3 regions of the Streptomyces sp. JNUCC 63 genome follow, and region 3 is predicted to be linked to each of the others. Evidence: riboswitches for the same ligand, from Rfam matches in the RefSeq annotation. Region 3 holds a riboswitch; each other region holds the start of a gene.
What was found. Region 3 has a riboswitch for cobalamin ahead of ACX25U_RS11560 ((2Fe-2S) ferredoxin domain-containing protein). Riboswitches for the same ligand answer to the same signal wherever they lie in the genome.

Region 1 (10,060 bases), 3.5 Mb from region 3:
CTCGCCCCCGTAGGTGAGCGCCCCGACGGACGCGAGCGCCCGCAGCGCCCAGTCGAGCAGGGGCGCGAGCGCGGCGCCGCCGGCCGGCTCGGCAACGGCCCCGGCGGGCGCGCCGGTCGGCGGCGCCGCGGGGAGCGCCGGGTCGGAGGCGGCGGCGTCGGACGGGGCGCCCGGAACCGGCGGGCCCACGGGCTCGCCGGCCTCGGTGGCGGCCGAGGCGGCCGGGTCCGTCGACCCGTGCGCGGCGGCGCGTCGCGAACCCCCGGGCCCACTGCCGTCGGCGGCCCGGGCGGCAGGGCCCGCCGCCCCGTGCGCGGCGCCGGGGCGCGGGCCCACGGGCTCGCCGGCACCGGTCGTTGCCGGGGCGGTCGGGGTGGGTTGTGGGTCGTAGGGGATCTCGCAGCGTTCGGTGCGGAGTTCGGTGACGCGTTGTTGGAGGAGGTCGAGGAGCTGGTCGACGGGGACGGGGCCGGCGGAGAGCTGGAGGAAGGAGAGCACCTGCGGCATGGCCGAGACGACCTCGGCGACGGCGGCGGGCTCGTGGCCCCCGGGCTCCGGGCAGGCCAGCGACCAGGCGTCGAAGAGGGCGACCCAGCCGCGCAGGACGGCGCTGTCGTCGCGGTTCCAGGCGCGCAGCCGCCAGCCGGAGCGGGCACTGTCGCCGTGCACCTCGATCAGGCCGGCGAGACGGGCGGTGTCCCAGTCGACGCGGACCTGATCGGCGGTCAGGCCCAGGGCACCGGCCGCGTGTTCGGCGGACGCGTCGGAGAGGGTGGCCTTGCCGCCGCCGGTCGCCCCGTCGCGGCCGGGACCGAGGGCGGCGTCGGCCCAGCGGGCCACGCGGGCCGCCCCGGCCAGCCGGGAGCGCGCCATTCTGGCCAGCTCCGCGGGGGCCGGAGTGCCCTCCGGAGGGCGCGGCGCGGCGCGGCGCGGATGCCGCTGGTTCACGGCTCGGGGGGCGGCGGCCAGGGGTCGCGGGCGGACGAGTCGAAGCCTGGAGTCGCGCGGGATACGGGACGTCACGGGTGCAGTCTTCCGGTTGACGGTCCGAAAACCCAAACGGAATGTCACGCCGGGCGACGGGGATGGCCAAGGGAGGGGTCGGGAGGAGGGCGGCACGACGCCATCAGGCCGGCGCCGAAGGCCGTCGGGGGCCGCGGTCACCGGCCGAAACGGAACCCGAACGGCCCGGTCCGGCCCACCCGCGGGCCCCGGCCTCCGCCCCGGCTCACATCAGCGGCGTCAGGAAGCGCCGCAGCGTCTCCTCGTACCCCTCGGGGTCGGCGTTCCACATCGCGCCGTGCGGAGCGTTCCGCACCGTGTGCAGGGCGACCAGGTTGGGGCGGCGGTCGGCGAGGCGGCGGGAGAGCTGCCAGGGGGCCACCTGGTCGCCGGGGCCGTGGAAGATCAGCGTCGGCACCGTGAGCCCCTCGGGATCGGTCGCCTCGGTGAGCCGGTCGCCGTACAGGCCGGCGCGCCCCTGCGCGGCGCGCACCGCGAGCGGCAGCAGCGGCCCCGGGGTGTGCCGGGCCCGGGCCAGGGCCCGCACCGTGACCTCCCAGTTGAGCACCGGGGAGTCCAGCACCAGCCCGGAGACGCGCTCGCGCAGCTCCGAGCGGCGGGCGGCCCGCAGGGCCATCGTGGCGCCGGTGGACCAGCCGAGCAGGACGACCCGCTCGGCCCCGTACCGCACCGCGTGGCGGATCGCCGCGTCCAGGTCGCGCCACTCGGTCTCGCCGAGGTGGTTGAGCCCGTCCGGGGAGCGGGGCGCGCCGACGTCGCCGCGGTAGGCGAGGGCCAGCACCGGGAAGTGCCGGTCGTGCAGGAACTCCATGACGTTCATGGCCAGTTCGCGGGTGGCGCCCAGACCGTGCACCGCGATCACCCAGGTCTCGCGCACCCCGGGCACGAACCAGGCGGGCAGGGCGCCGAGTTCGCCCAGGACCTCCACGTCGTCGTGGTCCAGGCCGAGCGCGGAGCGGGGGTTGCCGACGTGCAGGCCGGGGGTGAGCCACACCTTGTCGCGGGGGTGCAGGGAGCCGTGGGTGACACGTTCCAGGCGGCGTACGACGGTGTCGGGGCGGTGCGGGGCACCGGGCAGGACGGGGCCGACCACCGCGTGGGAGTCGTTGCCGGCCAGACCGTAGGTGCCGGGGCGCAGGGAGGCCAGGTCCCGGGTGAGGGTGATCTGGCCGGCGGCCGTGCCGTGCACGGTCAGCCGCGGTTCGGTGGGCAGCGGCCGGCCCGGGACCGCCCTGAGCGCGGCGTCGCTGGCGAGCCGGCCCGCGGCGACGCTCGTCGCGCCGGCCGCCGCCAGGACTGCGGTGACGGCCGCGGCCGTCGCTGTGACTGTGCGCACGGGACCAGTGTCGTGGCGTACCCGGCCACGGGCCAGTGGGAGGAAGGGTCGGGGTGACATGACCCTGCGAGTTCCACCGAAGAGCGGCGTTCACCCCTGCGCCGCCCGCACAGGCCGCTACCGCCCCGGCTGTCCGTACCCCCGCAGCCGCTCCCCCGCCTGCGCCAGTTGCTCCGGCGTCAGCAGGGCCGGCGTCAGACCGGGCACGGACGACGCCGTCAGCCAGAGGCGGCACATCCACTCCAGCTGGGCGGTGCGGTCGTAGGCCTGGTCGAGGGTGGTGCCGTAGGTGATCGTGCCGTGGTTGCGCAGTAGGCAGCCGGTGCGGCCGGCGAGCGCGCGCAGCGTGTTCCGGGCCAGCTCCTCGGTGCCGTACATCGCGTACGGGGCGACCCGGACGGGCCCGCCGAGCGCGCCGGTCATGTAGTGGATCGGCGGCAGCTCGGTGACGAGCGTGGAGACGGCCGTCGCGTGCACGGCGTGGGTGTGGACGACGGCGCGGGCGTCGGTGGTGCGGTGGACGGCGAGGTGCAGGGGCAGCTCGCTGGTCGGCACCAGCGTGCCGAGCACCTGCCGTCCCTCCAGGTCGACGCCGGTCACGTCGTCGGGTGTGAGCCGGTCGTAGGGGACACCGGACGGGGTGACCAGTACGGTGTCGCCCACGCGCACGGAGACGTTGCCGGAGGTGCCGGCGACCAGTCCGTCGGCCACCGTGCGGCGGGCCGCCGCGACGAGCGCCTCCCATGCGCCGGCCACCTCCGCCGCACTCCGCGCGCCCCCTGCGTGCCCCTGTACGTCTTCTCTCTCCCGCCGCTGCTCCGTCATGCCCCGATCCTGTCAGGACACGCCCCGGAAGTGACCAGCGTCTCCCTGGCGGATCACAGGAACGGACACCGCGACGACCGCCCCAGTTCATCTTCTGTTCACCCTGGTTACCTACGTTCAACGCGCCAATGACGCTCGAACGATTGCCAGGTAAATGGAAAACTTCTCGCTGATCCTCGCGATTGTGGTGGTCACCGCACTCGCGTTCGATTTCACGAACGGTTTCCACGACACCGCCAACGCGATGGCCACCACCATCTCCACCGGCGCACTCAAGCCCAAGGTCGCGGTGGCCATGTCCGCCGTGCTCAACCTGGTGGGCGCCTTCCTCTCCGTGGAGGTCGCCAACACGATCTCCAAAGGTCTCGTCGACGAGAGCGGCATCCGTCCCGAGGTCATCTTCGCCGCCCTGGTGGGCGCGATCCTCTGGAACCTGCTGACCTGGCTGGTCGGGCTCCCCTCCAGCTCCTCGCACGCCCTCATGGGCGGTCTGATCGGCGCCACCGTCGCCTCGGCCGGCTTCAGCGCGGTGCACGGCGGCGCCCTGGTCACCAAGGTGCTCATCCCGGCGCTCGCCGCCCCACTCGTCGCGGGCATCGCCGCGCTGTTCGCGACCCGGCTGTCGTACGGCCTCGGCAAGAAGTCGGACGGCAAGGCGGCCGAGAAGGGCCACCGCGCCGGCCAGATCGCCTCCGCGGGCCTGGTCTCGCTGGCCCACGGCACCAACGACGCGCAGAAGACGATGGGTGTCATCACCCTCGCCCTGGTCACCGGCGGCGCCCTCGCCCCCGGCTCCAACCCTCCCGTCTGGGTCATCGCCTCCGCGGGCGTGGCCATCGCGCTCGGCACCTACATCGGCGGCTGGCGCATCATCCGCACCATGGGCAAGGGCCTGACCGACCTCCAGCCGCAGCAGGGCTTCGCCGCCCAGACCAGCGCGGCCACCGCCATCCTGGCCTCCTCCCACCTCGGCTTCTCCCTGTCCACCACGCACGTCGTCTCCGGCTCGGTGATGGGCGCCGGCCTGGGCCGCAAGGGCGGTGTCGTCCGCTGGTCCACCGCGACCCGCATGCTCGTCGCCTGGGGCCTCACGCTGCCGGCCGCGGCCCTGGTCGGGGCCGGCGCGGAGGCCGTGACGCGCCTCGGCGACTGGGGCACCGCGTTCGTCGCCGTGTTCCTGGTGGCCTCCAGCGCCGCGATCTGGAAGATCTCCCGCCGCGAGGTCGTCGACCACACCAACGTCAACGACACCCACACCGGCGACACCGAGGAGCCGGCCGGCGTGGTCACCCAGGCCATGGCCGCCGTCACCCCGCCCCCGGCCTCCCCGGCGAGCGAGGAACTCACGGCGACGATCCCCGCCCAGGCGTCCGCGCCCGCCACGCCCGCCCCCGCGCCCACGGCGACCCCGCCGGCCGCCGCCGTCTGAGCCCGCGTCCAGGCAGAAGGAAGAGAAGCACCATGAAGATCGACTGGGCGGCCCTCGGCTCCGTCTTCGGCGTCAGCCTCGGCGTATCGGTGGGCCTCGTCGCCCTGTTCACCCTCGGCATCGCCGGTCTCTCCCGCCGCGAGGCGGCATCGAACCGCGGCGAGTCGGCCCTCGTCGCCACAGCCGGGGCGTATGTGTGCTTCGCGCTGTGCGCGGCGGCTGTCGCCTATGGAATTTCCCTGATTGTGAGCTGACACCAGAAGGAACACCGGCCTGACAAGGCCCCAAGCGCAACTTCTGCATCACCCCCCGTAGGGCACTGTGTGCCCCTTGCGGGGGGTTTATTCGCATTCGACGCAGCAGCGTGAGCCCATCAAAACGACACATGTCATACTGACGAACGCTAGCCGCCGTGGTCTAAGTCACCTACTCTCATGGGTAGTTACTGTTCGATGGTGGCAGCCCGACGAGTCAACGCCGACATGTGGCAGGGAGCGCCATGCCAAGAGACATCGATCCGAGCCTCAACCGACGCAGGCTGCGAATCGAACTGCGCAAGGCCCGCGAAAACGCCGGGATGACCCAGCGGGACGCCGCGAAAGCCCTCGAATGGTCGCTCTCGAAACTGATCAGGATCGAGGCGGGCACGGTCAGCCTCGGAGTCACGGACCTGCGAGCACTGCTGCAGTTGTACGAGGTCACGGACCCCGGACTGGTCGCGGAGCTCGAGGACGCGGCCCGCGGCTCGAAGGGACAGTCATGGTGGGCGCAGTACAGCGACGTGGTGTCACCCCAGTACGCGTTGTACCTGGGGTACGAGGGCTCGGCGGACACGATCCGCATGTACAACCCGGTCGTCCTGCCGGGCCTCCTCCAGACGGAGGACTACGCCACCGCGCTGCTGTCGGTCCAGATCCCGGAGACGAGTGTGCGGCAACTCGTGGATCTCCGCCTCACCCGGCAGGAGCGGTTCTTCGACGCGGACGACGGCCCCGACATCGACATCGTGCTGGACGAGGCGGCCATCCGCCGCCAGATCGGCGGGCCCTCGGTGATGCGCCGGCAGATCGACCACATCCTGACGCTGGCCGAGCATCCGCGCGCCACGCTGCGGCTGCTGCCCCTGTCCGCCGGGGCGCACTTCAGCGTCGGGACGCCGTTCATCCTGCTGAGCTTCAAGGACGACGACGACCTGCTCTACGTCGAGGGCCCGGGAGGCGGCCTGTCGAGCCGTGACGACCTGGCGCTGATGGTCCGCTTCCAGGAATGTTTCGAAGACATCGGCGCGATCGCGTACGAGGGCGACCGGATGACTGAGCTGCTCGCCGCGGTCAGGGAGAGTCTGGACAACAGCTGACCCCGGGCGGGACGACCCGGGCGGGAACGGGGTGGGAGGGCCATGGCGGTCTTCGGAATACGAGCGTGGTGGCAACGCCTGCGCACGGGGGACGTCGAACCGGAGAACGCTGTTCCACTCGACGACAACGCCGTCAAGGTCGAGGCGATCAAGCAGCCGGAATGGCTCCAGGGGCTCATCGAGCTGGAGAGCGCCCGGGTCTCCAACGAGATCCGGCTGCTGTCGGCCCGGCTGCTGCTGGGCACCGCCTGCGCGAGTGCTCTGCTGCTCAGCCTCGCCGTCGCCACCCGGGTCGCCCCCAGCATTCCCTCCGGAGCCGCCACCCCGCTGACCACGACGGTCGCCGGGGCGGTCGGCGCCGCGCTCGTCACGGCACTGAGCGCCGTACTGGGCAGAGCGCTGCGCCGACGCTCCAGCGGCTCAGAGACCGGCGGGGTCAGCGACGGGGCGCGCTTGGGAGCTGAGCCGTCGCAAGGGCACGGTTCAGGACCCGGAGCCGCTCCGTGACCGGGGTGAGCCCCCACCACAGACCGGCGGCCACGGCGATGAGCACGGTCACCAGCAGCCAGACGACACCCCGCGCCGCACCACCGGGCACCAGGAGCCCCGCCAGCGCTCCCAACCCCACCGCGACGACCCCGGTGACCAAGGCGAAGAGGGCCAGCGGGCCCACCGCCGAGTGCCGGCTCTCCTTCGCTCCGCCGGAACTGCCCGCACCGGCCGACGCCGTCCCTTGTTCAGCTCGCTCTCGCATCTGTGCGCCTCCCGTCCCCCCGGCGGATCATGAGCCGCCCGCCTCCGGGTCCCCCAGCCCAGCCAGAAAACCACACCACGCCGCACGGCGAAAGGCGAGAACTTCGCCGTCTCCGCCGTTCCCTGGCCGTTTCGAGTCGCGCACGAGCACGCGGCCCTGTGCGAGGGCCGCTTCCACGCATTCCCCGTTCTGGTTGGAGTAACTGCTCCTGACCCACGCACGCCCCGACGGCTCCCTGCCTGCCAACGCCCACCTCCTTCTGCCTCCATGGGTGTCCATGCCGGAAGTCTTCCCAGCTTCACACCTGCGGAAGAGGTAAAAAACAGCTGTTTCAAGCCACTGACGCCGCGTCACGGGTGTGGGCCTCAGCACACTGGTCCGCCGCAGGTCAAAGGCAGGTTGACGGGTGTTCACGGGGCGTGGTGGACTGCCGGGGCCATGTACGGCGGCAAGAGAGGAAGCCGGTGCGAATCCGGCGCGGTCCCGCCACTGTGACCGGGGAAGAACCCCCGGGAGCCAGGAACTCTCACCGCCGGTCTCGTCGAACCAGGGCGTGGACACCCTGAGTGAGGACATATCGCCATGCGCGGCTGCCGACCGAGGTTCACCAGCGACATCCCGACCGCACCCACGGCCGGCTGACCCGATGGGTGCCGACCGCGTCTTCGCGTACGGCGCCACCGCCGGCCTCCTCGGTGACCTGCTCCTCGGCGATCCCCGCCGCGGGCACCCGGTCGCCGTGTTCGGACGGGCCGCCGGTGCCGTGGAACACGTGCTGTGGCGGGACCACCGCGGCTGGGGCACCCTGCACACCGCGGTGTGCGTGGGGGGCGCCGTGGTGACGGCCGCGCTCGCCGCGTCCGCCGTGCACCGCTCCCGTACCGCCTCCGTCGCCCTGACCGCCGCGGCCACCTGGGCCGTCGTCGGCGGCACCTCGCTCGCGCGGGAGGCACGGGCGGTCGGGCAGGCGCTCGGGGCCGGGGACGTCGAGGGCGCCCGGGCGCGGCTGCCGCACCTGTGCGGGCGCGATCCGCAGGCGCTGGACGCCGACGGGATCGCCCGGGCCGTCGTCGAGTCCGTCGCCGAGAACACCTCCGACGCGGTGGTGGGCGCCGTGGTGTGGGGCGCCGTCGCCGGAGTGCCGGGCCTCCTCGGCTTCCGGGCCGTCAACACCCTGGACGCCATGGTCGGGCACAGGTCCCCCCGCTACCGCCGCTACGGCTGGGCCTCGGCCCGCCTCGACGACCTCGCCGGATGGCCGGGAGCACGGCTCACCGCCGCCCTCGCGGCCGTCGCGGGAGGCGACCCACGGGGTGCCGTACGGGCCTGGCGCGCCGACGCCGGCAAGCACCCGAGCCCCAACGCCGGCCCGGTCGAGGCCTCGTTCGCGGGGGCGCTCGGCGTGCGGCTGGGCGGCACGCTCTCCTACGGAGGGCGCGTGGAGCACCGCCCGGTGCTCAACGGCTCCGGGCGCGCCGTCCGGGCGGGGGACATCGAACGGGCCGTACGGCTCTCCCGGCGCGTGAGCTGGCTCGCGCTCGGCGTGTGCGCGGGCGCACGGCTGCTGAGGAGAGGACGTACGTCATGAACGGCGGTCTGCTCGTCGCCGGCACCACCTCCGACGCCGGGAAGAGCGTCGTCACGGCCGGGATCTGCCGGTGGCTGGTGCGGCAGGGCGTGAAGGTCGCGCCCTTCAAGGCGCAGAACATGTCCCTCAACTCCTTCGTCACCCGCGAGGGCGCCGAGATCGGGCGGGCGCAGGCCATGCAGGCCCAGGCGTGCCGGATCGAGCCGACCGCGCTGATGAACCCGGTGCTGCTCAAGCCCGGCGGCGAGCAGAGCAGCCAGGTCGTGCTGCTGGGGAAGCCGGTCGGCGAGCTGAGCGCGCGCGGCTACCACGGCGGGCGGCAGCAGAAGCTCCTCGGCACGGTGCTGGACTGCCTCGCCGAGCTGCGGGGCACGTACGACGCGGTGATCTGCGAGGGGGCGGGCAGCCCGGCGGAGATCAATCTGCGCCGGACCGACATCGTCAACATGGGGATCGCGCGGGGGGCTCGGCTGCCCGTGCTGGTCGTCGGCGACATCGACCGCGGCGGCGTCTTCGCCTCCTTCTTCGGCACGCTCGCCCTGCTGTCCCGCGAGGACCAGGAGCTGGTCGCCGGGTTCCTGGTCAACAAGTTCCGGGGCGATGTCTCGCTGCTCGAACCCGGGCTCGACATGTTGCACGGGCTCACCGGACGGCACACGTACGGCGTCCTGCCCTTCCGGCACGGGCTCGGCATCGACGAGGAGGACGGGATGGGGGTCCCCCCTGCTCGAACGCAGTCGAGAGCTCGGGGGAGGGTGTCGCTCCGGGGCGCGGTGCGGGAGTCGGCCGTGGCGCCCCCGGTGGGCGAGGACGTGCTGCGGGTCGCCGTCTGCGCGATTCCGCTGATGTCCAACTTCACCGACGTGGACGCACTCGCCGCCGAACCGGGCGTCGTCGTACGGTTCGTGGACCGCTCGGAGGAGCTGACCGACGCCGACCTCGTCATCGTGCCCGGGACCCGGGGCACCGTCCGGGCGCTTCAGTGGCTGCGCGAGCGGGGCCTCGCGGAGGCGCTGCGCCGCAGGGCTGCCGAAGGGCGGCCGGTCCTCGGCGTCTGCGGCGGCTTCCAGGTCCTCGGCGAGCACATCGAGGACGAGGTCGAGTCGCGGGCCGGGCGGGTCAACGGCCTCGGGCTGCTGCCCGTACGGGTCCGGTTCGCCCGCGAGAAGACCCTCACCCGGCCCGAGGGCGAGGCCCTGGGCGAACGGGTCGAGGGCTACGAGATCCACCACGGGGTCGCCGAAGTCATGGGCGGGGAGCCCTTCTTGGACGGCTGCCGGGTCGGGGCCGTCTGGGGCACGCACTGGCACGGCTCGCTGGAGTCCGACGGCTTCCGGCGTGCCTTCCTGCGCGAGGTGGCGGCCGCCGCGGGCCGCCGCTTCGTACCGGCCGCCGACACCTCGTTCGCCGCGCTGCGCGAGGAGCAGCTGGACCGGCTCGGCGACCTGATCGAACAGCACGCGGACACGGACGCGCTGTGGCGGCTCATCGAGTCGGGCGCGCCGCAAGGACTGCCCTTCATTCCACCGGGAGCGCCCGCATGAGCACAGTGTTGTTGTTGTCGACCGCCGACACCGATCTGCTGGCGGCCCGTGCCTCGGGCGCCTCCTACCGGATCGGCAATCCGACCCGCGTGGACGTCGCCGAGGAGCTTCCCGGGCTGCTCGACGGCGCGGACATCGCCGTCGTACGGCTGCTCGGCGGCAAGCGCGCCTGGGAGGACGGGCTCGCCGCGCTGAGGGCGTCCG
Region 2 (10,060 bases), 1.4 Mb from region 3:
GCGTCGGTGGCCGGCACGGCTCGCTGGAAGGACCGGGTCTACGCGGTGCCGTTCAACAGCGACGTGGGACTGCTCTACTACCGGCGCGACTACCTGCGCGCGGCAGGCGTGCAGCAGACCGACCTCGGCACCGACGTCACCTGGCAGCGGCTGCGCGAGTTCCGCGACATCCTGGACGGCAACCCGCCCAAGGGGTACGAGAAGCTGTGGACCACGCAGCTCGCCGCCTACGAGGGCCGTACGGTCAACGCCGTCGAGGCCTTCGCCTCGGCGACGGAGGGCTTCACGCTCACCGACGCCTCCGGCCGCTACACCGCCGGTCCGCGGGAGCTGACCGACGGCATCGCCGAGCTGCGCCACCGCACCGACACGCCGTACCTCCTGGGCAGCGCCGCGAACTCCGACGAGGCCTCCTCGCTCAGTGACTTCGCGGACGGCCGCACGGCTTTCCTGCGGCACTGGCCGTACGCCTACGGCACGCTCCACCAGACCTTCACCGACCAGCAGCTCGGTGTGGCCCCGCTGCCCGGCCGGGCGGTGCTCGGCGGACAGAACCTGGCGGTGACCCGGTCCTCGCAGCGGGCCCGGAAGGCGGCCGAGCTGATCACCTTCCTGACCAGCGCCGAGAGCGAACGCTGCCTGCTGGACGCGGGGTTCGCCGCGACGCGCACGTCGGCGTACGAGGACGACGGGGTCCGGTGCGCGGCGGCGCCCGCCTCCGGGGACTCGCCGTCGGCGTCCCCCACCGGTGAGCGCACCGATCACATGCCCCGGGACGCGGCCGGCCGGCCCGGCTACGCCCGCGCCATCCTGCTCCCCGCCCTGCGGCGGGCGGTCTCCCGTCCCCGCACCCCGCTCTACGGAGCCTTCACCCAGACCTTCACCGCGGAACTGGGCGCCCTGTTCACCGGCGATCCGCCCGGCGACGCGGACCTGGCCCGCCGACTGGACAAGGCGCTGCGACGGGCACTGCCGGACTGAGCCGGAAGTGCTGGGCAGCCTGGGTGAAGTCCGGTGCGACACCGCTCCCCGTGAGGGGCGCGGGGCTGTATCGATGTGCGACTCCTCCCCCAAGCTCTTGACGAGCAGGGGGACCCCCATCGTGGGCGCGGCCGGCTCCCACCGGCCCGCGGGTTCATCACCGTGCTTCCAGCGGAGCGCTCAGCGGCTCTGGGCGACCTGTTGGGCCGGTGCCGGGTCGGACACCTTTGCCGGGCCCGCGTTGGCCGCCGCGACGAGGGCGGTCACGGCTATGACGGCTGCGCCGAATCCTCTGACGAAACGTGCGGAGACGAGTCCGAGTCCTTGGCGCGCGACAGTGCGTCCGAGCACGGCAACCGACCTCGCAACGACAGTGATGGATTAAGCACGTTTAACGCGTTCTCCAAACTAGGGGTTCCGGCGGCCCAACGGAAAGAGTGACAGGGCGAGTTGGGGCCTCATGGGCGGAAGGTCCGGTGCTGATTTCCGGTCAGTGCGCGCCGCTCGCCACAAGCCGGCCTGCTGGCATGATGAACCGCATGGCGAAGCGGGACGACCCGGAGACCATCGGGCGCAGGGTGCAGCGGTTGCGGCGCGAACGAGGGTTGACCCAGCGGCAGTTGGCGGAACCGGCGTACACCCCCGCCTACATCTCCACGCTCGAGGCGGGCCGGGTCCGGCCCTCCGACGAGGCGCTGAGGCACGTCGCCGGGAGGCTCGGGGTCGCCTTCGAGGAGCTCGCCACCGGGCGCCCCGCCCACCTCGCCACCGACCTGCGGCTCAGGCTGACCGAGGCGCAGCGCACGCTCGCCACCGGAGAGGCCGGGAAGGCGGCCGAGCAGTACGCCCGGCTGCTGGCCGAGGCCGAGGAGCACGAGCTCGCCGACGTTCAGTCCGAGGCCCTGCTCGGGCTCGGCGAGTGCGCCCTGGAGACCGGCGAGCTGGCGAGCGGCCGGCGGCTCTTCGAGCGGTCCGAGCAGGTCCTCGCCGAGGCGCCGCTGCCCGCCCGGGTGCCCGCGCTGCGCGGCCGGGCCGTCTCCCACTACCTGGCGGGCGAGCTGCGCTACGCCGTCTACCTGTTCGAGTCCACCCTCGACGAGCTCAACCGGGGCGGGCTGCACGACCCGGATGCGCTGCTCCTGCTCTACGCGAGCGTCATCGGGCCGTACATGGACATGGGGGCGCACGCGCGGGCGGCCCAGGCGGCCGAGTTCGCCCTCGCGCTCGCCCCGCAGGCGGGCGACCCGGCGCTGGTGGCCCGGATGCACCGGTCGGTGGCCCGCACCCTGCTCGCCGAGGGACGCATCGCCGAGGCCGACGCCTCGCTCGCCAAGGCCGCCGAGCTCTACCGGCACCTGCAGCTGCGCGCCGAACTCGCCAACTGCCACTGGATGCGTGGTTACGTCTGCGCACAGAACGGCGAACTGGAGCGCGCCGAGGAGGAGTTGCGGACCGCGCAGACCATGCTGTCGGCCAGGCGCGCCGCGCTCTACACCAGCCAGGTCGCGGTCGAGCTGGCCGACGTCCTGCACCGGCGCGGCAAGTCGGAGGAGGCCGCCGGGCTGCTCCGGCAGGTCCTCGGGGACCTCTCCCCCGAGCGCGGCGCCGTCCACGCCGCCGCCGCGCACCGCCTGCTCGGCATCATCGCCGAGGACGCCCGCGACACGGAGGCCGCCGAGGAGCACTACGTGCGCGCGCTGAGCCTGCTGGAGCGCGCGGGCGCGGCCGGCGACCTCGCCGATCTGTGCCGCCTCCTCGGCGACCTGCTCCGCCGCACCGGCCGCGTGGAGGCCGCCCTGGACGCCTACCGCACGGGCCTCGGCCACCGCACGGCCCCCGGCACGACCACCCTGGGCCCGGCCCCGGCCCAGCCGCCGCTGTGACGGCGGGCGAGCACCCTGCGGCCCCGTGGGTTTTCGGGGGAGGCGCGCGGGTACCCGGGGGGCCGGTCTGGGCAGGTGGACCCGCGGTGGGGTGTCTCCTCGTTCAGCGCGTGTGCGTCTGTTCCCGGGAACCGTGAACGACGATGGCCGCGCTGATGTGGTGAGGAGGCGGTGGCCATGCAGCCCAGGGACGACGGCTTCGGCGCCCCGGGCGGCGAACCCGGTCGGCGCGGCCGCCGGGACGGCCGCCTCCAGGACTACGAGACCGAGGTGGCACCCGAGCGGGACCGCGTGCGCGACCCGGTGAACGCCGCCGACGTGATCGCCGAGGGCGTCAGGGGCATGGCGCCCGCCGAGATCCCGCACCGGCTGTGCGTGGTCGCGGTCAAGCTGCTGCCGGTGACCGGCGTGAGCGTCTCGCTGCGCGGCAACGGCATGCCCGTACAGATGAGCGCCAGCGACGACGCGGCCTCCCGGGTGGCCGAGATCCAGGCCACGCTGGGCGACGGGCCGTCGCTGTACGCCGCGGAGATCGGCGCGCCCGTACTGGCCTCCGACCTGACCACGGGCCGCGACGCCCGGCGCTGGCCGGTGTTCGCCCAGCAGGCGGCCGAGGCCGGGGTCCAGGCGGTGTACTCCATTCCGCTCGGCAACGACGCCGTCTGCGTGGGCACGCTCGATCTGTACGGCGACGCCCCGCACGAGCTCACCAAGCGGGAGCTGCACACCGCCCAGCTCGTGGCCGGCGTGATGACGCTGGCCCTGATGTCCCTGCCTCACGAGGAGGACAATGAGGGTGCAGGAGAAGAATCCTGGCTGAGCGGTCTCACCACGGATCAGGACGAGGTCTATCAGGCCATCGGCATGATCATGGCCCAGCTCGGGGTCGGCGCCGACGAAGCTCTGGCGCGGCTGCGCGCCTCCGCCTTCGCCCAGGGCCGTACGGCACTCGACGTGGCGCACGAGGTGATCACGCACAGGAAGAGGTTCGACCGTGACTAGGTGCGCTCAGGCACGACGGCCGGGTGCGGGGCGTCGTGTCGTGAGGAGGCGGCGATGAACCGGGAACTGCGGCTCACGCGGGCCTTCGTCGACCTCGCCGACACTCTGGGCAGCCGATTCGACCCCCTCGACCTGTTCGACCGGCTCAGCGGCCACTGCATCGCCCTGCTGGCCGTCGACGCGGCCGTGGTGGTGGCCGACGCCCGCGGTGATCTTCGGGTGATGGCCTCCTCCGACGACGCCCTCGGCCGCCTCGACCTGTTCCAGGTGGAGCGGCACCGGGGTCCGTCCGTCGACTGCTACCGCTCCGGCGAGCCGGTCGCCGCGGACGACCTGCGCGGCGACGGCCGGTGGCCGGAGTACACCGACCGTGCGCTCGCCGCGGGCTACGTCTCCGTGCACGTGCTGCCGCTGCGGCTGGACGGCCGGGCGATCGGCGCGGTGTCCCTGCTGCGCCGGGACGAGGCGCCGCTGCCGGCGGGGGACCTGATCGTGGCGCAGGGGCTGTGCGACATCGCCGCGCTCGCGCTGGCCCGCTGGCCGACCGAGCCCAAGCGTGAGCACGACCTGCTGACCTCCCTCCAGGCCGCCGTCTCCGCGAAGGCGACGGTGGAGCTGGCCAAGGGGCTGATCTCCCAGTACGCCGGCATCTCCTTCGCCAAGGCGCTGGAACTGCTGCACGAGTACGCCGAGAAGGAGCGCAGGTCACTGGCGTCCGTCTGCCGCGACCTGGCCGAAGGCAAGCTCACGGCGGCCGAACTCCTGGAAGAATCGAGGCGGTTGTAGGCGTGTCCGCAGCCTGGACGCGGCACGGGTGCTCCTGGCCTTTGTGTCATGGACATACTTGCGCTGTCAGCCGTGGTCCTCGTCGCCGTCGTCGGCATCGCCGCCAACGGGAGCCGGCTGTCCCGGACCGACCGCCGCCTGGCCCGCGTCGAACACAAACTGGACCTGATACTCGACCACTTGGGTCTGCGCGAGGAGGACCCGCGCCTGGACGAGGTGGCCGCCCTCGCCCGCGCGGGCCGGAAGGTCGAGGCGATCAAGGCCTACCGGGAGGCCACGGGCGCCGGCCTGAAGGAGGCCAAGGAGGCCGTCGACCACCTCACCGCCTGACCTCCGCCGCCGGCCCGCCGGCCTCCTCAGGCCTGGGTCCGTTCCTGGTGGTGGACCGTTGTGAGGCGGTCCGTGACCAGGAAGAGGGATTCGGTGGTGGTGTTCTCCGGTGGGGTGCCGAGGGCGCCGGTGGTGATGGTGACGGCGTCGTCGCCGAGGCGTACGGCGGCCACGTCGAGGGTGAGGATGGAGGAGTCGTCGGTGAACGTCACGCGCAGGCCCTGGCGGGCGTCGCCGACCTCCGGGAGGGCGAGGCCCGTGACCCGTACGTCCTGAACGCCGGACCGGGTGGTCGTCGCCGTGAAGTCGGCGCAGGTCCGCGGCAGGGATTTGAGCCAGTTCAGGGCGCGGTCCACGTCCGCCGCGCGGAGTGCGAGCACATGGTGGCGCAGCTGGGCCTCGTCGTCGGCGTCGTCGAAGGCGGCGACCGCGTGCGCTCCTGAGGGGGCGCCGAGCGGTTCGTCGGCGTAGAGGGCGTCCAGCAGACGCTGGCAGTCGGGCACCTCGGCCCGCGCCTTGAGCACGCCGTCCCGCCAGGTCGCGGCCCCCTGGGTGGGTGCCCACGCCGGACCCAGGTCGGCCTCGGTGAGCAGTGCCTTCTGCGCCTGCTCCTGGGTGAGCGCGGCGGTCGGAGGCACGGAGGCCGGTGCGGCCGGGCGGGCCACCGACGGGGAGGCGGCGGTCTCGGCGGCCCGGCCGGCCTGCCCGGAGGTGCAGGCCGCCGCGGTCAGCAGGGCGACCGCGGCCAGGACCGGGGCGGGCAGGACACGGGCCGGGGGACGGAACATGCGGGGCCTCCAGAGGGGCGAGTGCTGTTCTCCCACCGCACCACCCGGCCGCCCCGCCCACCAGCGCGCCGGTCCGTCCGGGTGAGCGGCGCCGGGAAAATCGGGCAGCGGGAGGCCGGCGGCGACCAGGCCGCCGTACGGCTGCGGGACGGGCGCCGCCCGGGTGCCGTACCCGTCGAGGAGCTGCTGCGGCGGATCGGGATGGGGGTCCCCCTGCGCGTTCAAGAGATTGGGGGAGGGTGGCCGCGCGCGGCACCGGGCTGTGGGAGTGACGATGGGGGGTGGGTCCGGTCCGACGGAAGGAGCGCCCGTGGCCTCTCGGCCCACTCCCGTGGTCATCGACTGCGACACCGGCGTCGACGACGCCCTCGCCCTGCTGTTCGCCGTCCGCCACCCGGGCCTCGACCTGCGCGCGGTCGGCTGTGTCGCCGGGAACACGGACGTGGACCAGGTGGTACGGAACACGCTGACCGTCCTGGAACAGGCGGGCGCACCCGCCGTTCCCGTGGCCCGGGGTGCCGAGCGGCCGCTGCTCGAACCCCTGCGCACCGCCCACCACGTGCACGGCCGGGACGGCATGGGCGACCTCGGGCTGCCCGTGCCGTCCCGGCGGCCCGCCGACGTGGACGCGGTGATGCTGCTGCGCCACGCGATCCTGGCCTCGCCCCGTCCGGTCACGCTGGTCCCCACCGCTCCCCTGACCAACATCGCCCTGCTGCTGCGCACCCACCCCGAGGTGACCCGCAACATCGAGCGGATCGTGTTCATGGGCGGCGCGGTGGCCACCGGAAACGCCACGCCGGTCGCCGAGTTCAACGTCTGGCACGACCCGGAGGCCGCGGCGATCCTGCTCACCGCCGCGGTGCCGGTCACGATGTACGGCCTGGACGTGTTCGAGCGGGTGCTCGTGCCGGAGGCGGACGTACGGCGGCTGCGCGAGCGCGGTGAGCCCGGCGCCCGGCTGGCCGGGCGGCTGCTGTCCCACCGCACCCCGGCCACCGGCAACGACGTCCCCTTCGGCGGCCTCGGCGACGCGGGCACGGTCTGCTCGGTCGCCGACCCGGCGGGGCTGACCACCCACCGGCTGCCGGTGGAGGTGAACCTCGCGCCGGGCCCGGCCCGCGGGCAGACGGTCGTCGACCGCCGCCCGCGCCCGGGCGAGGCGGAACTGCACGGCGAGGCCCGCGAACAGCCCCTGGTGGACGTGGCGCTGGACATCGACGCCGAACGGTACGTCAAGCTGTTCCTGGCCACCGTGGAGGGGACGGGGAACGACTAGTCGGTGTCGGCGGCGGGCCGTACCGCCCACCGTTGTTCCACCTTCGCCGCCTTCCAGTACGTCACCGCCGCCGCCCACACCACGACGAACAGGCCGACGACGACGTAGCCCACGTTGTCCAGGTCGAGGCCGGCGATCCAGCCGGTGACGGCGTCCCGGAGGTCGAGCTTGTCGTGGAGCACGCCGACCAGCTCGATGGTGCCGATGAAGAAGGCGACGGCGATGGACAGGCCGGTGATGGTGAGGTTGTAGAACACCTTGCGGACCGGGTTGGAGAACGCCCACTGGTAGGCGAAGTTCATGAACGTGCCGTCGAGCGTGTCGAACAGGCTCATGCCGGCGGCGAACAGCAGCGGCAGGCACAGGATCGCGTACCAGGGCAGGCCGGCCGCCGCGCCCGAGCCCGCCATCACCAGCAGCGTGACCTCGGTGGCGGTGTCGAAGCCGAGGCCGAACAGGAAGCCCAGCGGATACATCTGGCCCGGGCGGGAGATCGACTTGGTGAGCCGGCCCAGGACGCGGTTCATGAAGCCGCGGGAGTCCAGGTGCGCCTCCAGCTCCCGCTCGTCGTAGGTGCCCGCCCGCATCGCCCGGAAGACCTTCAGGATGCCGACCAGGGCGACCAGGTTGAGGGCGGCGATGAGGTACAGGAACGTACCGGACACCGCCGTTCCGAGGACGCCGAGCGCCTGGTGGGTCCGGGAGTCGTCGTTCATCAGCGTGCCGGCGAGCTGGGCGCCGCCCGCCACCAGGGCGGCCATCGCCACCACGACGCTGGAGTGGCCGAGCGCGAACCAGAAGCCCACCGACACCGGCCGCTTGCCGTCGGCCATCAGCTTGCGGGTGGTGTTGTCGATGGCGGCGATGTGGTCGGCGTCGAAGGCGTGCCGCATCCCGAGCGTGTACGCGGTGATGCCGAGTCCGATGCCGAACGCCTTGGTGCCGACCTGGTAGTTACCGGGGACGACGAGCAGGAACAGGATGCCGAAGGCGACGATGTGCAGTGCGGCGATCACGGCCATCAGGCCGGCGGTCCTGAGGGTGTCCTCCCGGCGCCATGCGAAGGACGTCGGCCGCGCGGACGCGGTCCGCGCGGACGTCGGCGTGGGGGCAGGGTTGGGCAGGGTCATCCGGTCATCACGCTCCAGCACCTCGTGGATCTCCTCGTGAGCTGCCGTGGCCGGTCTCCTGGCTTACGGGGTGAAACGCTCTCCGTCCCTGCCTTCCCGGTCGTTGGACCAGTGGCCCGGCGGCTGCCGGACGGGACGGGAACTCCCCGATCACAGTGGCGAGGGCCGCTCCGGCATGGACCCTTGACGGGCCGTCACCGGATTCCCGAGCACCACGGCCCGCCCACCGTAGAGGTACGGACGGTCGCCTGCATAGCTGCACAGCTGCGCAGGTATGGAAGATCACAGGGTGGTGCCTGCGAGGATGGCGCCATGCATCTCGTCCCTGCCGACCGCGCCGGCCGTCGCACCATCGACGGTCACCGGGTGTGCGACGCCATCGCGGCGATCGGCGACGCCGGTCCCGTCCACACCTGGGCGGAGCGTTTCTCCCTGCTGTCCGACCCCAAGCGGCTCGCCCTGCTGCTGGCGCTGCACCGCGCCGGGCCGCTCGCCGTGTCCGACCTCGCCCTCGCCACGGACATGAACGACCCCGCCGTGTCGCAGGCACTGCGGCTGCTGCGGGCGGCGGGGGTCGTCGCGGGGGAGAAGGAGGGGCGCGTGGTGCGCTACCGGGTGGTGGACGCGGAGGTGGCGGGGCTGCTCGAGCACTGCGCGGCGGCCTGAACCGCCGTCTGCTCGAACAGCCCCGCGCGCATCACGAGGCGCGGTTCGCCGCCCGGCGCCGCGTGGCGACCACGATCGCCGCGCCGCCCGCCAGCAGCACCGCCGCGCCGCCGGCGACGAGGCCGGTGTTGCTGCCGCCGCCGGTCTCCGCCAGGTCGCCGCCGCCGCCGTTCGGGGCCGGGGCCGGGGCGGTGGTGGAGCCGGAGGCCGACGGGGCCGGGGTCTCGCTCGGGCTCGACGACGGGCTCTCCGTCTCGGAGGGGGTCTTGTCGGCCGGAGGCGCCGACTCCTCCGCCGGGGCCGACTCCTCCGCCGGGGCCGGCGGCTCGGCGGGGGCCGAGGACGGCGGGGTGGACGGGGTCTCGGGCTCGGGCTCGGTGGCCGTGCAGTCCTTGGTGCCGCCGTTCCAGGCCGCGATCAGCTTGTCCTTGATGACCGGGCGGTCCGGGCCCTTGGGCAGCTCACCGTGCTCGAAACCGTCGTTCGCGTCCGTCCTGCCGTCGAACTTGACCGCCCCGCGGTACAGGTCGATCTGCGCGAAGCAGCCGGCGTCCGGCACGGCGATGTCGAGGGAGTCGGTCTCGCCCCGCTTGACCGTCACCGTGTCGAAGTCGACGAACACCTGCTCGCCGGAGGTGGCGAACGTCGGGCCGTGGGCGAGGTAGGAGGCCAGGGAGGCGGTGCAGGCCGTGGCGTCACGGGCGGTACGGACCTTGATGTGGACCTTGCCGTCCTCGCTGGGCCGCAGGCTCTGGTCGTCGACCTTGACGGCGTCGAAGAAGTTCTTGCCGTCCAGCGAGAACTGGCAGCGGTCGCTCTCGGTGACCTTGCCCGCGCCCGTTCCGGGCTTGTACTGGCCGCCGTTCTTCCAGCCGTCACCGCCGGGCGCGCCGTGGGCCCAGGCACCGGAGGCGGCGGCGACGGAGGCGGCACACAGGGCGAGCGTCGCGGCGCCCGTTCCCAGCAGGCGGCCGGCGGTGACACGTCTGGCTATGGACATACGGATCCCATCTTGCTTGTGCACAGGGGTGATTGGTCGCAGGACTACGGCACGGACCAGGGAAGGGCCCACAAAAGACGGAAGAAACAACGGGCCCATCGGTCACATGCGCCACAGTGTGCGCTCATGGTCGTGTGCGCGGTTGAAACATGTCAACTTCGGGAACACGAACCGAGTTCACTGCTCCATCACGCTTGTGTCACATGAGGAACCAG
Region 3 (10,060 bases):
CCCCGCCGGTGCCGTCGAGCACCGTGTATCCGTCCTTTGGTGCGCACGACAGGACCGCCACGCCGGGGGCGGCGGCGTCGACTCCGGAGCCGTAGCAGCTGAACGGCGCGGCGAACAGCCCTTCGGGCGTCAACTGCTGCCCCGAATGGGTGGCGTGTGAGGTGTCCTGCGGATACGAGCCGAAGACGCCCAGCGCGCCCACGGCGAACACGGTGGGCAGCGAAGCGGGGAAGGCGACCGGCCCACCGGTGTCGCCCGCCGGGGCGACGCACGCGATGCCCGCCGCGTTGGCGTCGACGAGTTTGCGGGAGACCAGCGCCGACGGGTACGGGGTCGCCACCGCGATGTGGGCGATGTCGATCTCGCGCTCGACGCAGTGGTCCAGGGCGGCGATCAGGTCGCTGAAATGTCCGCCGGGCATCACCTGGCAGACCTCGATCTCCGCGTCGACGGCGATGCCGATGGCGCCCTTGCCGGTGTCCCCACCGGCGATGATGCCCGCCGCTTGGGTGCCGCTGCCCATCACGTCGTGGGCCCAGCCCTCGTCCGTACCGTGGACGAGATCCACCCCGGAGCGCACCTGGTGCCTCAGATCGGGGTGCTCGGCGCTGACACCCGAGCCGATGACCGCGACCTTGATGCCGAAGGCGCGGAACGTGGGGGGCAGCCGGTCCACCCGCATGGCCTGCTGGCCCCAGCCGTACCGCTGCCGCTCCTCCAGTTCCGGGTACACCTTGGCCAGCGGGGTCAGGGTGACCAGGTTCTCCTGCGTCGCCGACAGGCCGGGCCGGTGGATCCAGCGGTCCATGTAACCGGCCGCGGGCCGCAAGTACAGGGACCGGATCGACTGCGCGGTCTCCGTCGCCAGTGTGACGGTGACCGTGCCGTCGGCCCCGGTGAGGCCCTGGCTCGGCCAGGTCGCGCCGATCAGGAACACTCCCGCGCCCGCCAGCGGTTCGCCGTCCGGGCCGCAGACGCGGAGCGAGATCTCCACGGGCTCCTCCAGCGGCACGACCAGCCCGGGATCGCGCAGCGGCAGCATCCCCGCCGCCGGCATGGGGACGGGTCCGGCGCCGGACAACGGCAGGTCCGGCTCGATGTGCACGTGCAGCGATCGCATCGCCGCTACCTGGTCCTCGGCCGCCTCGACGACCGCCAGTTCCGGGCAGGCGGGCCGCACGCCGGCCGACCGGGTCTTCGCCGACGGCTGAAGCCTGCGGACCACCCTGACGTCGGACATCCGGTCCAGCCGGTCGCACACCGCGTCCATGCTCAGTCCGGGCACTCCCGGCGGGAGCAGTTGCTGGGGCAGCGGTGCCACCATGTACCGCCCCCGTCGCGGCTGCACCGTGATCGGTGACGGCGCGCCCTTCCCGCGTGGCCCTGCTTCCTTGCTCTCGGGTTCCGGCCTGCCGGCCCCCGCGCCCTCGGACCCGCTCTCGCGGTTGTTTCTGGGCCTTTCCTTGACCATTGCGTCCACCTTCACCACGCCTATGTCGTACTTGTGCTCCCGATCCGACTACGGGCGGCTCGCGCTTCCACGGTGATGCGGTGTGCCCGGGAAGCACTCCTGGGCACACCGCATCAAGCGCCGCCAGAGGTCAGCCGATACCGAAGGGCTGACCCATCTGGCCGAAGCCGAGGCCAGGCTGCTGGTACTGCGGGAACGGCTGGCCGAACGACTGGGGGCCGTACCCGCCACCCCACTGCTGCTGGCCCTGCTGGCCCTGCTGGCCCTGCTGGCCCTGCTGGCCCTGCTGGCCCTGCTGGCTCTGCTGGAGCAGCGTCACGATCACCGTCGGCAGCGCCTGCTGCACGGACTGCTCCACCGCCTGCCGTACGCCCTGGCGCAGCGCGGTGTGCATCGCGATGGCCAGGTACGGGTGCGCCTGGTGGGAGATGCCCTGCTGCTGGAGCTGCTGCTGGACCTGCTGGATCTGCTGAAGCGTCTGCTGCATGCGCTGCGCGACCTGCTGGCTCGCCTGCTGACACGCCTGCTGGATGGTCTGCTGGATGATCTGCTGGATCTGACCCTGCGGGGCGCCGCCCTGCTGGCCGAACTGCTGCATGGGCGGGGTACCGGTCATCACCGACATGGATGCTCCGTTCGACGACATGGGAAAGCCGACATAAGAAGTTATGTTGGCTTATCGGAAGAAGTCCGACGGATTGAAGCTATGGTGGCGACTTCCCGGCCGCAATCGGACCGGCAGCTCTTGGAGAGGAATCCCCTGACCGGCTCCGGTGACTGGTGAACCGTCGGTGGCGCGGGCAGGATGGGTCGGTTCTGGTGGCGGACGACGGCGCGTCCGTCGCGTCCGCCGTGGACGCCGGGCCCGCCCTGGTGGGCGCACTGGTGACGGCGCCATGCCCCGGATGCGATGATGTCGGGCGACAAGGCGACGGCGGAATGAGGAAGCCGGTGTGAAACCGGCGCGGTCCCGCCACTGTGATCGGCGAGCGAATCCCGAACTGGCCACTGCCCCGAGGCGGGTGGGAAGGCCGGGACGAGCTTCGACCCGAGAGCCAGGAGACTCACGCGGTCGCCTCCTCGACGACAACCGGGGCGGATTTCCCCGGAGAGGAGAGTGGTGCGGCATGTCCGGGAGGCCGGCCGAAGGGCTGGGCGGAGGGCCGGTCGACGCGGCGCCCTGCCGGGTCGTCGTGTGCCGGGACTGCTGCTGCGGCAGTCCCAAGGTGACCGCCACCGATCACGCGGCACAGACCGCGCGTCTCGGTGAGGAAGCGCCCGTACGCGTCTCGGCGTGCCTGGACGTGTGCGACCAGGCCAATGTGGTCGTCGTCCAGCCGTCCGCCGCAGGGCGGGCCGCCGGTGCCCGGCCGGTGTGGCTCGGCCTGGTCAACGACCCAGCCGCGACCGAGGACATCGCCACCTGGGTCCGGGCGGGCGGTCCCGGTGTCGCCCGGCGGCCCGAGATCCTCGACCTCTACGTCTTCACCCCGCCGCGACGGCGCACTTCGTCCGGGCCGTCGTCCCGCGGCGACCTGTGACGCTCCGGGCACTCCCCTTCCCGCCGCTGCGGTCGGAGGCCGGTGACGGTTCGTACGACCCTCAACCCCCGGCCGCGGCACGCCTTCCCGACGACCGTCCACGCCACCCGGTGACCACCCCGGACATGCTGGTGAGAGGAACCATCCCATGACGACGGGCAGACGCCCACTGTCCTTGCTGCTGGCCACGGCCTCGGCCCTGCTGATCGCCGGCTGTGGCGGAAGCGCCCGCCAGAACGCCGACGGGACCGCGGGTGCCGCCGCGGCGAAAGGCTTCCCGGTTACCCTGTCCAACTGCGGGGTGACCGCGACGTATCAGCGCCCGCCGCAGCGCGCGGTGTCGCTGAACCAGCACGTGACCGAGGTGATGCTGGCGCTCGGGCTGGAGAAGTCGATGGTCGGCACGGCCTATCCCGACAACGGGATCCTTCCCGAGTACCAGGCCGCCTACAGGACGATCGAGTCGCTGGCGAAGGAGTACCCGTCCTACGAGACGCTGCTGACGGCCGAACCCGACTTCGTCTACGGGGGCTGGACCTCCGCCTTCGACGAGAAGGAGGGCCGCTCCCGCGACGCCCTCACCAAGGCCGGGATCAACACCCGCCTCAACATCGAGGAGTGCCCCTCGGGGCCGGTGACGATGGCGGTGATGGACCAGGAGGTCCGCGAGGTCGCCAAGGTCTTCGGCGTTCCCGAGCGGGCCGAACGGCAGTTGAAGCGGCTGCACGCCACGCTGGACGAGGTCGGGAAGAAGCTCGACGGCGTCAAGCCGGTGAAGCTCTTCGTCTACGACAGCGGTGACAGGACCGCCCTCACCGCCGGGGGCGCGGGCATGGGCAACGACATGATCGAGCGGGCCGGCGGGACGAACCTCTTCGCCGACGTCGACAAGGCGTTCGGTGACGTGTCGTTCGAACAGGTGGCCGAGCGGGCACCCGAGGCCGTCGTCATCTACGACTACGGCGACCAGACCGTCGAGGAGAAGAAGAAGTTCCTGCTCGCCAACCCGGCGCTGAAGGACGTGCCCGCGATCAGGAACAAGCGGTTCGCGGTGCTGCCGCTGTCGTCCACCGTGCTGGGCGTGCGGGTGCCGGCGGCCGTGGAGTCACTGGCCCGCCAGCTCCACCCGGACCGTTTCCGGTGACCGACACGACGGAGACGGCCGACCCGGCCGGGACGGCCGGCGGCTCGCCGGCCGGGGCTCCGAGAGCCGCCGACCGCCGCCGCAGGCTCCCCTACGCCCTGGTGCTGGCGGGGCTCGGCGCCCTGGTGGCGGTGGCGGCGACGTTCGGGATCGCGGCCGGTTCGGTCGGCATCCCGGCGAGGGAGGTGTGGGACATCCTGCTCCACCAGGTCCACCCCGGCCTGACCGAACCGACGTGGCCCCCGGTGCGCGAGACGATCGTGACCGACGTGCGGCTGCCGAGGGTGGTGCTGTGCGCGGTGGTGGGCGCGGGACTGTCGGTGGCCGGGATGGCCCTGCAGGCGCTGGTGCGCAACCCGCTCGCCGATCCGATGCTGCTGGGGGTGTCGTCCGGGGCCAGCGTCGGCGCGGTGCTGGTCCTGGTCTTCCACGTGACGCTGTTCGGTGCCTTCTCACTGCCGCTGGCGGCGTTCTGCGGCGCGCTGGCCGCCCTGGTCGCGGTGTACTTCCTGGCCCGCTCCGGCGGGCGGATGACCACGTTGCGGCTGGTACTGGCGGGCGTGGCCATGGCCGAGGTGCTGTCGGCGGTGGCCGGCTTCCTGGTGGTCACCTCCAACGACCCCCACAAGACGCAGTCGGCGCTGCGCTGGATGCTCGGCGGGCTGGCCGGCACCACGTGGACGATGGTGTGGATCCCCGCCGGCGCGGTCCTGCTCGGCACGGCGGCCCTGCTCGGCGTGTGCCGTCCGCTGAACCTGCTGCTGGCCGGGGAGGAGGCCGCGGCCGCCCTGGGCCTGGACGTCCACCGCTTCCGGGCCGCGCTGTTCGTCCTGGTCGCGCTCATGATCGGCACGATCGTCGCGGTCAGCGGCCAGATCGGCTTCGTCGGCCTGATCCTTCCACACGTCGTACGACTGCTGGTGGGCGCCGACCACCGCCGCGCGCTCCCGGCCGCCGCGCTGCTGGGCGCGGCCTTCCTGATCGCCGCCGACCTGGCCGCGCGCACGCTGATGAGCCCCGAGGAGATCCCCGTCGGCATCCTCACCGCCCTGACCGGCGGGCCGTTCTTCCTCTGGCTGATGCGAAGGAGGACATGATGACGACCGGCCGTCCTGAAACGGAACCCGGGGCAACGGAACCCGGGACACTGGAGATCGACGACGTCTCGGTGACCGTCGACGGCAGACACCTGGTGCACCAGGTCTCCTTGACGGTGTCCCCCGGAGAAGTGGTCGGGCTCGTCGGCCCGAACGGCGCCGGCAAGTCCACCCTCCTGCGCACCGCCTACCGTGCGCTGCGCCCCACGTCCGGGCGGGTGCTGCTGGACGGCGCGGACGTCTGGCGGATGCCCGGCAAGCGCCTGGCCCGGCACCTGGCGGCCGTCCTGCAGGAGCACGCCGGGGACTTCGAGCTCACCGTGTACGAGGTGGTGGCCATGGGCCGCACCCCGCACAAGCGTCCCTTCGCGGGCGACGACGCCGACGACCGCGCCATCGTCACGGTCGCGCTGACGGAACTCGGCGTCGCCGGCCTCGCCGACGTGCCCTTCGACCGGCTGTCGGGCGGGGAGAAACAGCGCGTCCTGATCGCCCGCGCGCTCGCCCAGCGGGCGGGGACGATGGTGCTGGACGAACCGACCAACCACCTGGACCTGCGCCATCAGCTCGACACGCTCCGCCTCGTCCGCCGCCTCGGCATCACCGCCGTCGTCGCCCTGCACGACCTCAACCTCGCCGCGTCGTTCTGCGACCGGCTCTGCGTCCTGGAGGCCGGCCGCGTGATCGCCCTCGGCCCCCCGCGGGACGTCCTCACCCCTGCCCTGCTGGCCGAGGTCTACCGCGTGGAGGCGTACGTCACCGAGCACCCCCGCACCGGCGTACCCCAGGTGACGCTCCTCTCCGGCCACGACCGGCCCGGACGGAGACAGGAGGCCGCACAGACGTGACGGCATCGGCCGGCCCGGCTCGGGTGCTACCGCGGATGTCACTGGTCGGGGTGGGTGCATAGAGTTCGCGGTGGCGCGGGTACGGATCCGCAGGGGAGGGGAGCGGCGCCATGGGCAGGTCACATCAGAATCAGGCCGGCGCGAGGCCGGCCGGTCCGGAGCAGATGATCGCGGAGGCGCGGAAGGCGTTCTTCGTGATGTTCGGGTTCCTCGTGGTGGTCTGGCTGGTGCAGCTGGCCAACTACGCAGGCAGTTACGCCCTTTCGCGGGACTACGGGGTGATGTCCGGCGACTTCGGCACACTGCCCGGAATCCTCACCGCGCCTTTCCTGCACTGGAGTTGGGCGCACATCGAAAGCAACTCCGGCCCGTTGTTCGTCTTCGGGTTCCTTGCCGCCTACCGAGGCGTGGTCCGCTTCCTGGGGTTGAGTCTGCTCGTCGCGGTGACCAGTGGGCTCACGGTGTGGTTCCTCGAACGGGGCGGCGTGGAGACGGTGGGCGCCAGCGGTCTGATCTTCGGCTACTTCGGCTACGTCGTGGTCCGCGGGCTCTTCGACCGGCACCTGATCGACACGCTGATCGGTATCGTCATGGCGGCCTCCTTCGCCTACATGCTCACCGTCGCCGTGCCCGGGACGCCGGGGGTGAGCTGGCTCGGACACCTCGGAGGGCTGATCGGCGGTCTGGTCGGGGCCTGGCTCTTCCGGGACCGGCGATCGCGAGCTGCCGGAACCGCCCGCTCCGATGACAGCACAGAGGCACGACAGGTACGCGCCGACAACCCGCGCGCGGACCTGCACAAGGAACTCGGCGACCTCGGCCTCCTCTAGCCTCCGGCGGCCGCCCACTGGTGAGGACCAAAGGGACGGCAACCGTACTGATGGCCGATGCCTGGCCCGATCATGCAGTCGGCCAGTACCTGCCGCAGCCGCATCGTGCGCGCGTCCACGTGGGCTCGGCCACCGCCCGCGGACCGGCCCGGCCCGGCCAGGGTCGGAATCACGGCACCGCGTGCCGGACATCGGCCTGGTGGGGCACGGAGGCGCCGTTGAGGTGCCGCAGGGAGGCACACCATGACCGCGGAGCTGAACCACACCATCGTCCACGCCCGGAACAAGCAGGAGTCCGCCGAGTTGCTTGCGGGCGTCCTCGGCCTGGAGGCCGGCACCCCTGGGGCCCGTTCGTGCCCGTCGCCACCGGCAACGGCGTCACCCTCGACCTCATGGCCGACCCCGACGAGCCGATCGCCGCCCAGCACTACGCCTTCCTGCTGTCCGACGAGGAGTTCGACGCGGCGTTCGAGCGGATCCAGCAGGCCCACGTGGTGTACTACGCCGACCCGCACCTGGAGCAGCCCGGCCGGATCAACCACCGTGACGGCGGACGCGGGCTGTACTTCCAGGATCCGGTGGGCCACGCGATGGAGATCCTCACCCGCCCCTACGGCAGTCGGCCTGCGACCCGGTCCCGGGCGGTGACGGGGCCGCGTTCTCCGATCTCACACCGGAACACGGACGCTGTTCACCCCGTTGCGGCCCGAGGCGGTCGCCGAATCAGGCGGTTCCACGGAAGACACGGAAGACACGGAAGACACGGAAGACACGGAAGACACGGAAGACACGGAGGGCGTCACGATGTTCTGGGAGGCAGCACGGCGAGCACGCGTACGATGTGATCGCGAAATTCCTCCATGAAGCGCCGAAGGAATTCTTCCGTATCGCTGTTGGTGACCTGACCATCGTCCGTGAACATCTCCGGGATGAATCTGATGTACGCCTCGGGCGCGTTCATCTGTGGAGAATTGCAGTAGCCGAGGACGCTGCGCAGGCTCTGCTGGGCGACGGCTGTCCCGATGGCGCCGGGAGAGGCCCCGATCACCGCGGACGGTTTGTGGGTGAATGAATTGTCGCCCCAGGGACGGCTGGCCCAGTCGATGGCGTTCTTCAGGGCGCCGGGGATCGATCGATTGTATTCCGGGGTCACGAACAGAATGGCGTCGGCGGAAGTGATGGCAGCCTTGAGTGCCCTGCCCTCGGCGGGAAAGTCGCTGTCGTAGTCGTAGCTGTAGAGCGGAAGGTCCCTGATCGGAATCTCATCGAACTCCAGATCCGGCGGGGACAGCCGGATCAGGGCCTTGGAGAGCGTGCGGTTGATCGAGTGAGTCGCCAGGCTTCCCACGATGTAGCCGACCTTGTAGGTGGTCATCTCTCCTCGATTCGCCGTGCGCCTTGCGCCGACCCGCTTCCCTTCCGGAGGCGGGCGAACGCTTTCCAAGAGCACGAAACCATGGCCGTCGGCGATCGGCCTTCCAGGCTGATCCAATCGGAGGAGCACGGGTCACGATGCCGTTCGGCCGGCCTCGGTTTGTCAGTGGGGCGCGGCGGTGACCGATCAGCTCCGGCGACGGTGCGGAAGCCGGCGAGCATCGCCGGTGGGGTGTGTGCGGGCTGCCGGCCGGACGTGCGGCTTGCACGGGGCCGTCTTCATCGGCCGTACCGCACGGCCTGGTTCAGCCGCCCGCCGCGTACCGGACGAACCGCCGGCCGCGTGTCCGAGGACACCGGTCGGGCCGGGGAGAGGACTTGTCGGGCGTGTGGCGAACGGCTCCGACCGAAGGTCCGTCCCGATGCGGTGTACAGCTTCTCATCCGCTCCGGGTGCTCTGCAGAGCGCCACCGACGCTGCCGCGCTGCTCGCGCACCGCGATCCGGGCCAGCTTGGTCAGCATCATGCCGTTGCGGATCGAGACGATGTAGTCCACAGGGAGCTCGTGCATTCGGATGCCGGGACCCCGCAGGGCATGCCAGTCGAGAACGAAAAGGGTGTTCTCGCCCCAGGGGATCAGGTTCATGGCGATGCGGGCCGCACCGAAGGGATCCGCCTTCGCTTCCAGCTCCAGACGGCGTTGCGGCTCGCAGATGCGTACGACACAGGTGTCGTCGAGGACCAGAGAGCCGACGCCGACTCGGACTTGCAGGCGGGCGCCCACTTCTGGCCAGTGCGGGTCCGCGGCGACGACCTGCTGCGTTCCTGAGACCCATTCCCCGTAGCGATGGCCGTCGGACAGCAGGCCCCAGACTCTGGACGGCGAGCTCAGGATCAACCGGCGATTCCGGGCCACACCGACCACGCTCCCTCTTCCTGTCGGGACCGGCGCCCATGACCACGCTGTCAGGCGTGGAACGCCTCCTCAGCCGCTCAGCGTGCTCCTCGACACTAGCCGCGCCGTACACCTCCAGCACCCGCAACAGTGGTCGGGCCCGGCGCCCGCACGGCATCGCGCACGACCGGGTCACCAGGCGCGATCGCAGCCCTGATCGGCGCTGCCCCTCCGGCCGGCACCGAGTTGTGCGCTCGTCCAACCAGGTGGCGGCAGTGACCGTCAGATGGCTGGTGCGGATCGACTCCATGATCGTCCGCGCCCACCAGCACGCCGCCACCACCGGCCGGAAAAGAGGGCGGCAGCAGGCGGACGAACCGGACGATCACGCCCTCGGCCGATCCCGAGGAGGCTTGACCACTGGAGTCCACCTCGCCTGCGACGGCAAAGGCCGACCCCTCGCGATCCTCGTAACGCCGGGTCAACGCCACGACAGCGTGCCGCGCCCACCCTCTTCTGGAACGTATCCGCGTGCCCCGCCTCGGCCTGGGCCGACCGCGCTGCCGCCCCGATCACGTCATCGCTGTGTCGAACGGGACGGACTTCGAACAGTCCTCCGCGACTACTCACTGTGCTTCGAAAGTGATCCAGGACGGGGCCGCGTGGCGTAACGCCACCGCCCGGCACCCCGTCGTGCTCACCGCCCCGGACATGCGCGGGCACGCCGTCGGGCTCGTCCGGGACCGGGCTGACGGACACGGCAGCACAGCGGAACTCGCCCCCTGCTCCGTCCAGTTCAGGGTACGGCGCCCAGTCGAGGACATATGTACCTCGCAGGCGTGCATGTATCGGGCTTGCAG

Region 1: linked by a shared signal. The riboswitch ahead of ACX25U_RS28085 (cobalamin biosynthesis protein) and the one ahead of ACX25U_RS11560 ((2Fe-2S) ferredoxin domain-containing protein) in region 3 are both predicted to bind cobalamin.
Region 2: linked by a shared signal. The riboswitch ahead of nicT (Nickel transporter NicT) and the one ahead of ACX25U_RS11560 ((2Fe-2S) ferredoxin domain-containing protein) in region 3 are both predicted to bind cobalamin.

The regions. Positions count from the first base shown of each region.
Region 1 covers NZ_CM135963.1:6,107,633-6,117,692, reverse strand. The annotation lists gene ACX25U_RS28125 (hypothetical protein) at 1-873, opposite strand, end outside; gene ACX25U_RS28120 (alpha/beta hydrolase) at 1,229-2,359, opposite strand; gene ACX25U_RS28115 (class II aldolase/adducin family protein) at 2,477-3,184, opposite strand; gene ACX25U_RS28110 (anion permease) at 3,339-4,613, shown strand; gene ACX25U_RS28105 (hypothetical protein) at 4,646-4,867, shown strand; gene ACX25U_RS28100 (helix-turn-helix domain-containing protein) at 5,113-5,970, shown strand; gene ACX25U_RS28095 (hypothetical protein) at 6,013-6,477, shown strand; gene ACX25U_RS28090 (DUF397 domain-containing protein) at 6,752-7,003, opposite strand; cobalamin riboswitch at 7,131-7,269, shown strand; gene ACX25U_RS28085 (cobalamin biosynthesis protein) at 7,371-8,312, shown strand; gene ACX25U_RS28080 (cobyric acid synthase) at 8,309-9,856, shown strand; gene cobN (cobaltochelatase subunit CobN) at 9,853-10,060, shown strand, end outside.
Region 2 covers NZ_CM135963.1:3,972,444-3,982,503, forward strand. The annotation lists gene ACX25U_RS18185 (extracellular solute-binding protein) at 1-981, shown strand, start outside; gene ACX25U_RS18190 (hypothetical protein) at 1,162-1,332, opposite strand; gene ACX25U_RS18195 (helix-turn-helix domain-containing protein) at 1,521-2,864, shown strand; gene ACX25U_RS18200 (GAF and ANTAR domain-containing protein) at 3,036-3,866, shown strand; gene ACX25U_RS18205 (GAF and ANTAR domain-containing protein) at 3,921-4,652, shown strand; gene ACX25U_RS18210 (ribosomal protein L7/L12) at 4,701-4,982, shown strand; gene ACX25U_RS18215 (hypothetical protein) at 5,009-5,995, opposite strand; gene ACX25U_RS18220 (nucleoside hydrolase) at 6,045-7,049, shown strand; gene nicT (Nickel transporter NicT) at 7,046-8,179, opposite strand; cobalamin riboswitch at 8,211-8,411, opposite strand; gene ACX25U_RS18230 (ArsR/SmtB family transcription factor) at 8,492-8,845, shown strand; gene ACX25U_RS18235 (LAETG motif-containing sortase-dependent surface protein) at 8,877-9,845, opposite strand.
Region 3 covers NZ_CM135963.1:2,573,364-2,583,423, reverse strand. The annotation lists gene ACX25U_RS11570 (S8 family serine peptidase) at 1-1,324, opposite strand, end outside; gene ACX25U_RS11565 (hypothetical protein) at 1,602-2,096, opposite strand; cobalamin riboswitch at 2,368-2,557, shown strand; gene ACX25U_RS11560 ((2Fe-2S) ferredoxin domain-containing protein) at 2,599-3,012, shown strand; gene ACX25U_RS11555 (ABC transporter substrate-binding protein) at 3,161-4,156, shown strand; gene ACX25U_RS11550 (FecCD family ABC transporter permease) at 4,153-5,253, shown strand; gene ACX25U_RS11545 (ABC transporter ATP-binding protein) at 5,250-6,101, shown strand; gene ACX25U_RS11540 (rhomboid family intramembrane serine protease) at 6,212-6,931, shown strand; partial or broken gene ACX25U_RS11535 (VOC family protein) at 7,175-7,551, shown strand; gene ACX25U_RS11530 (NADPH-dependent FMN reductase) at 7,731-8,306, opposite strand; gene ACX25U_RS11525 (SRPBCC family protein) at 8,745-9,221, opposite strand; partial or broken gene ACX25U_RS11520 (transposase) at 9,470-9,785, shown strand.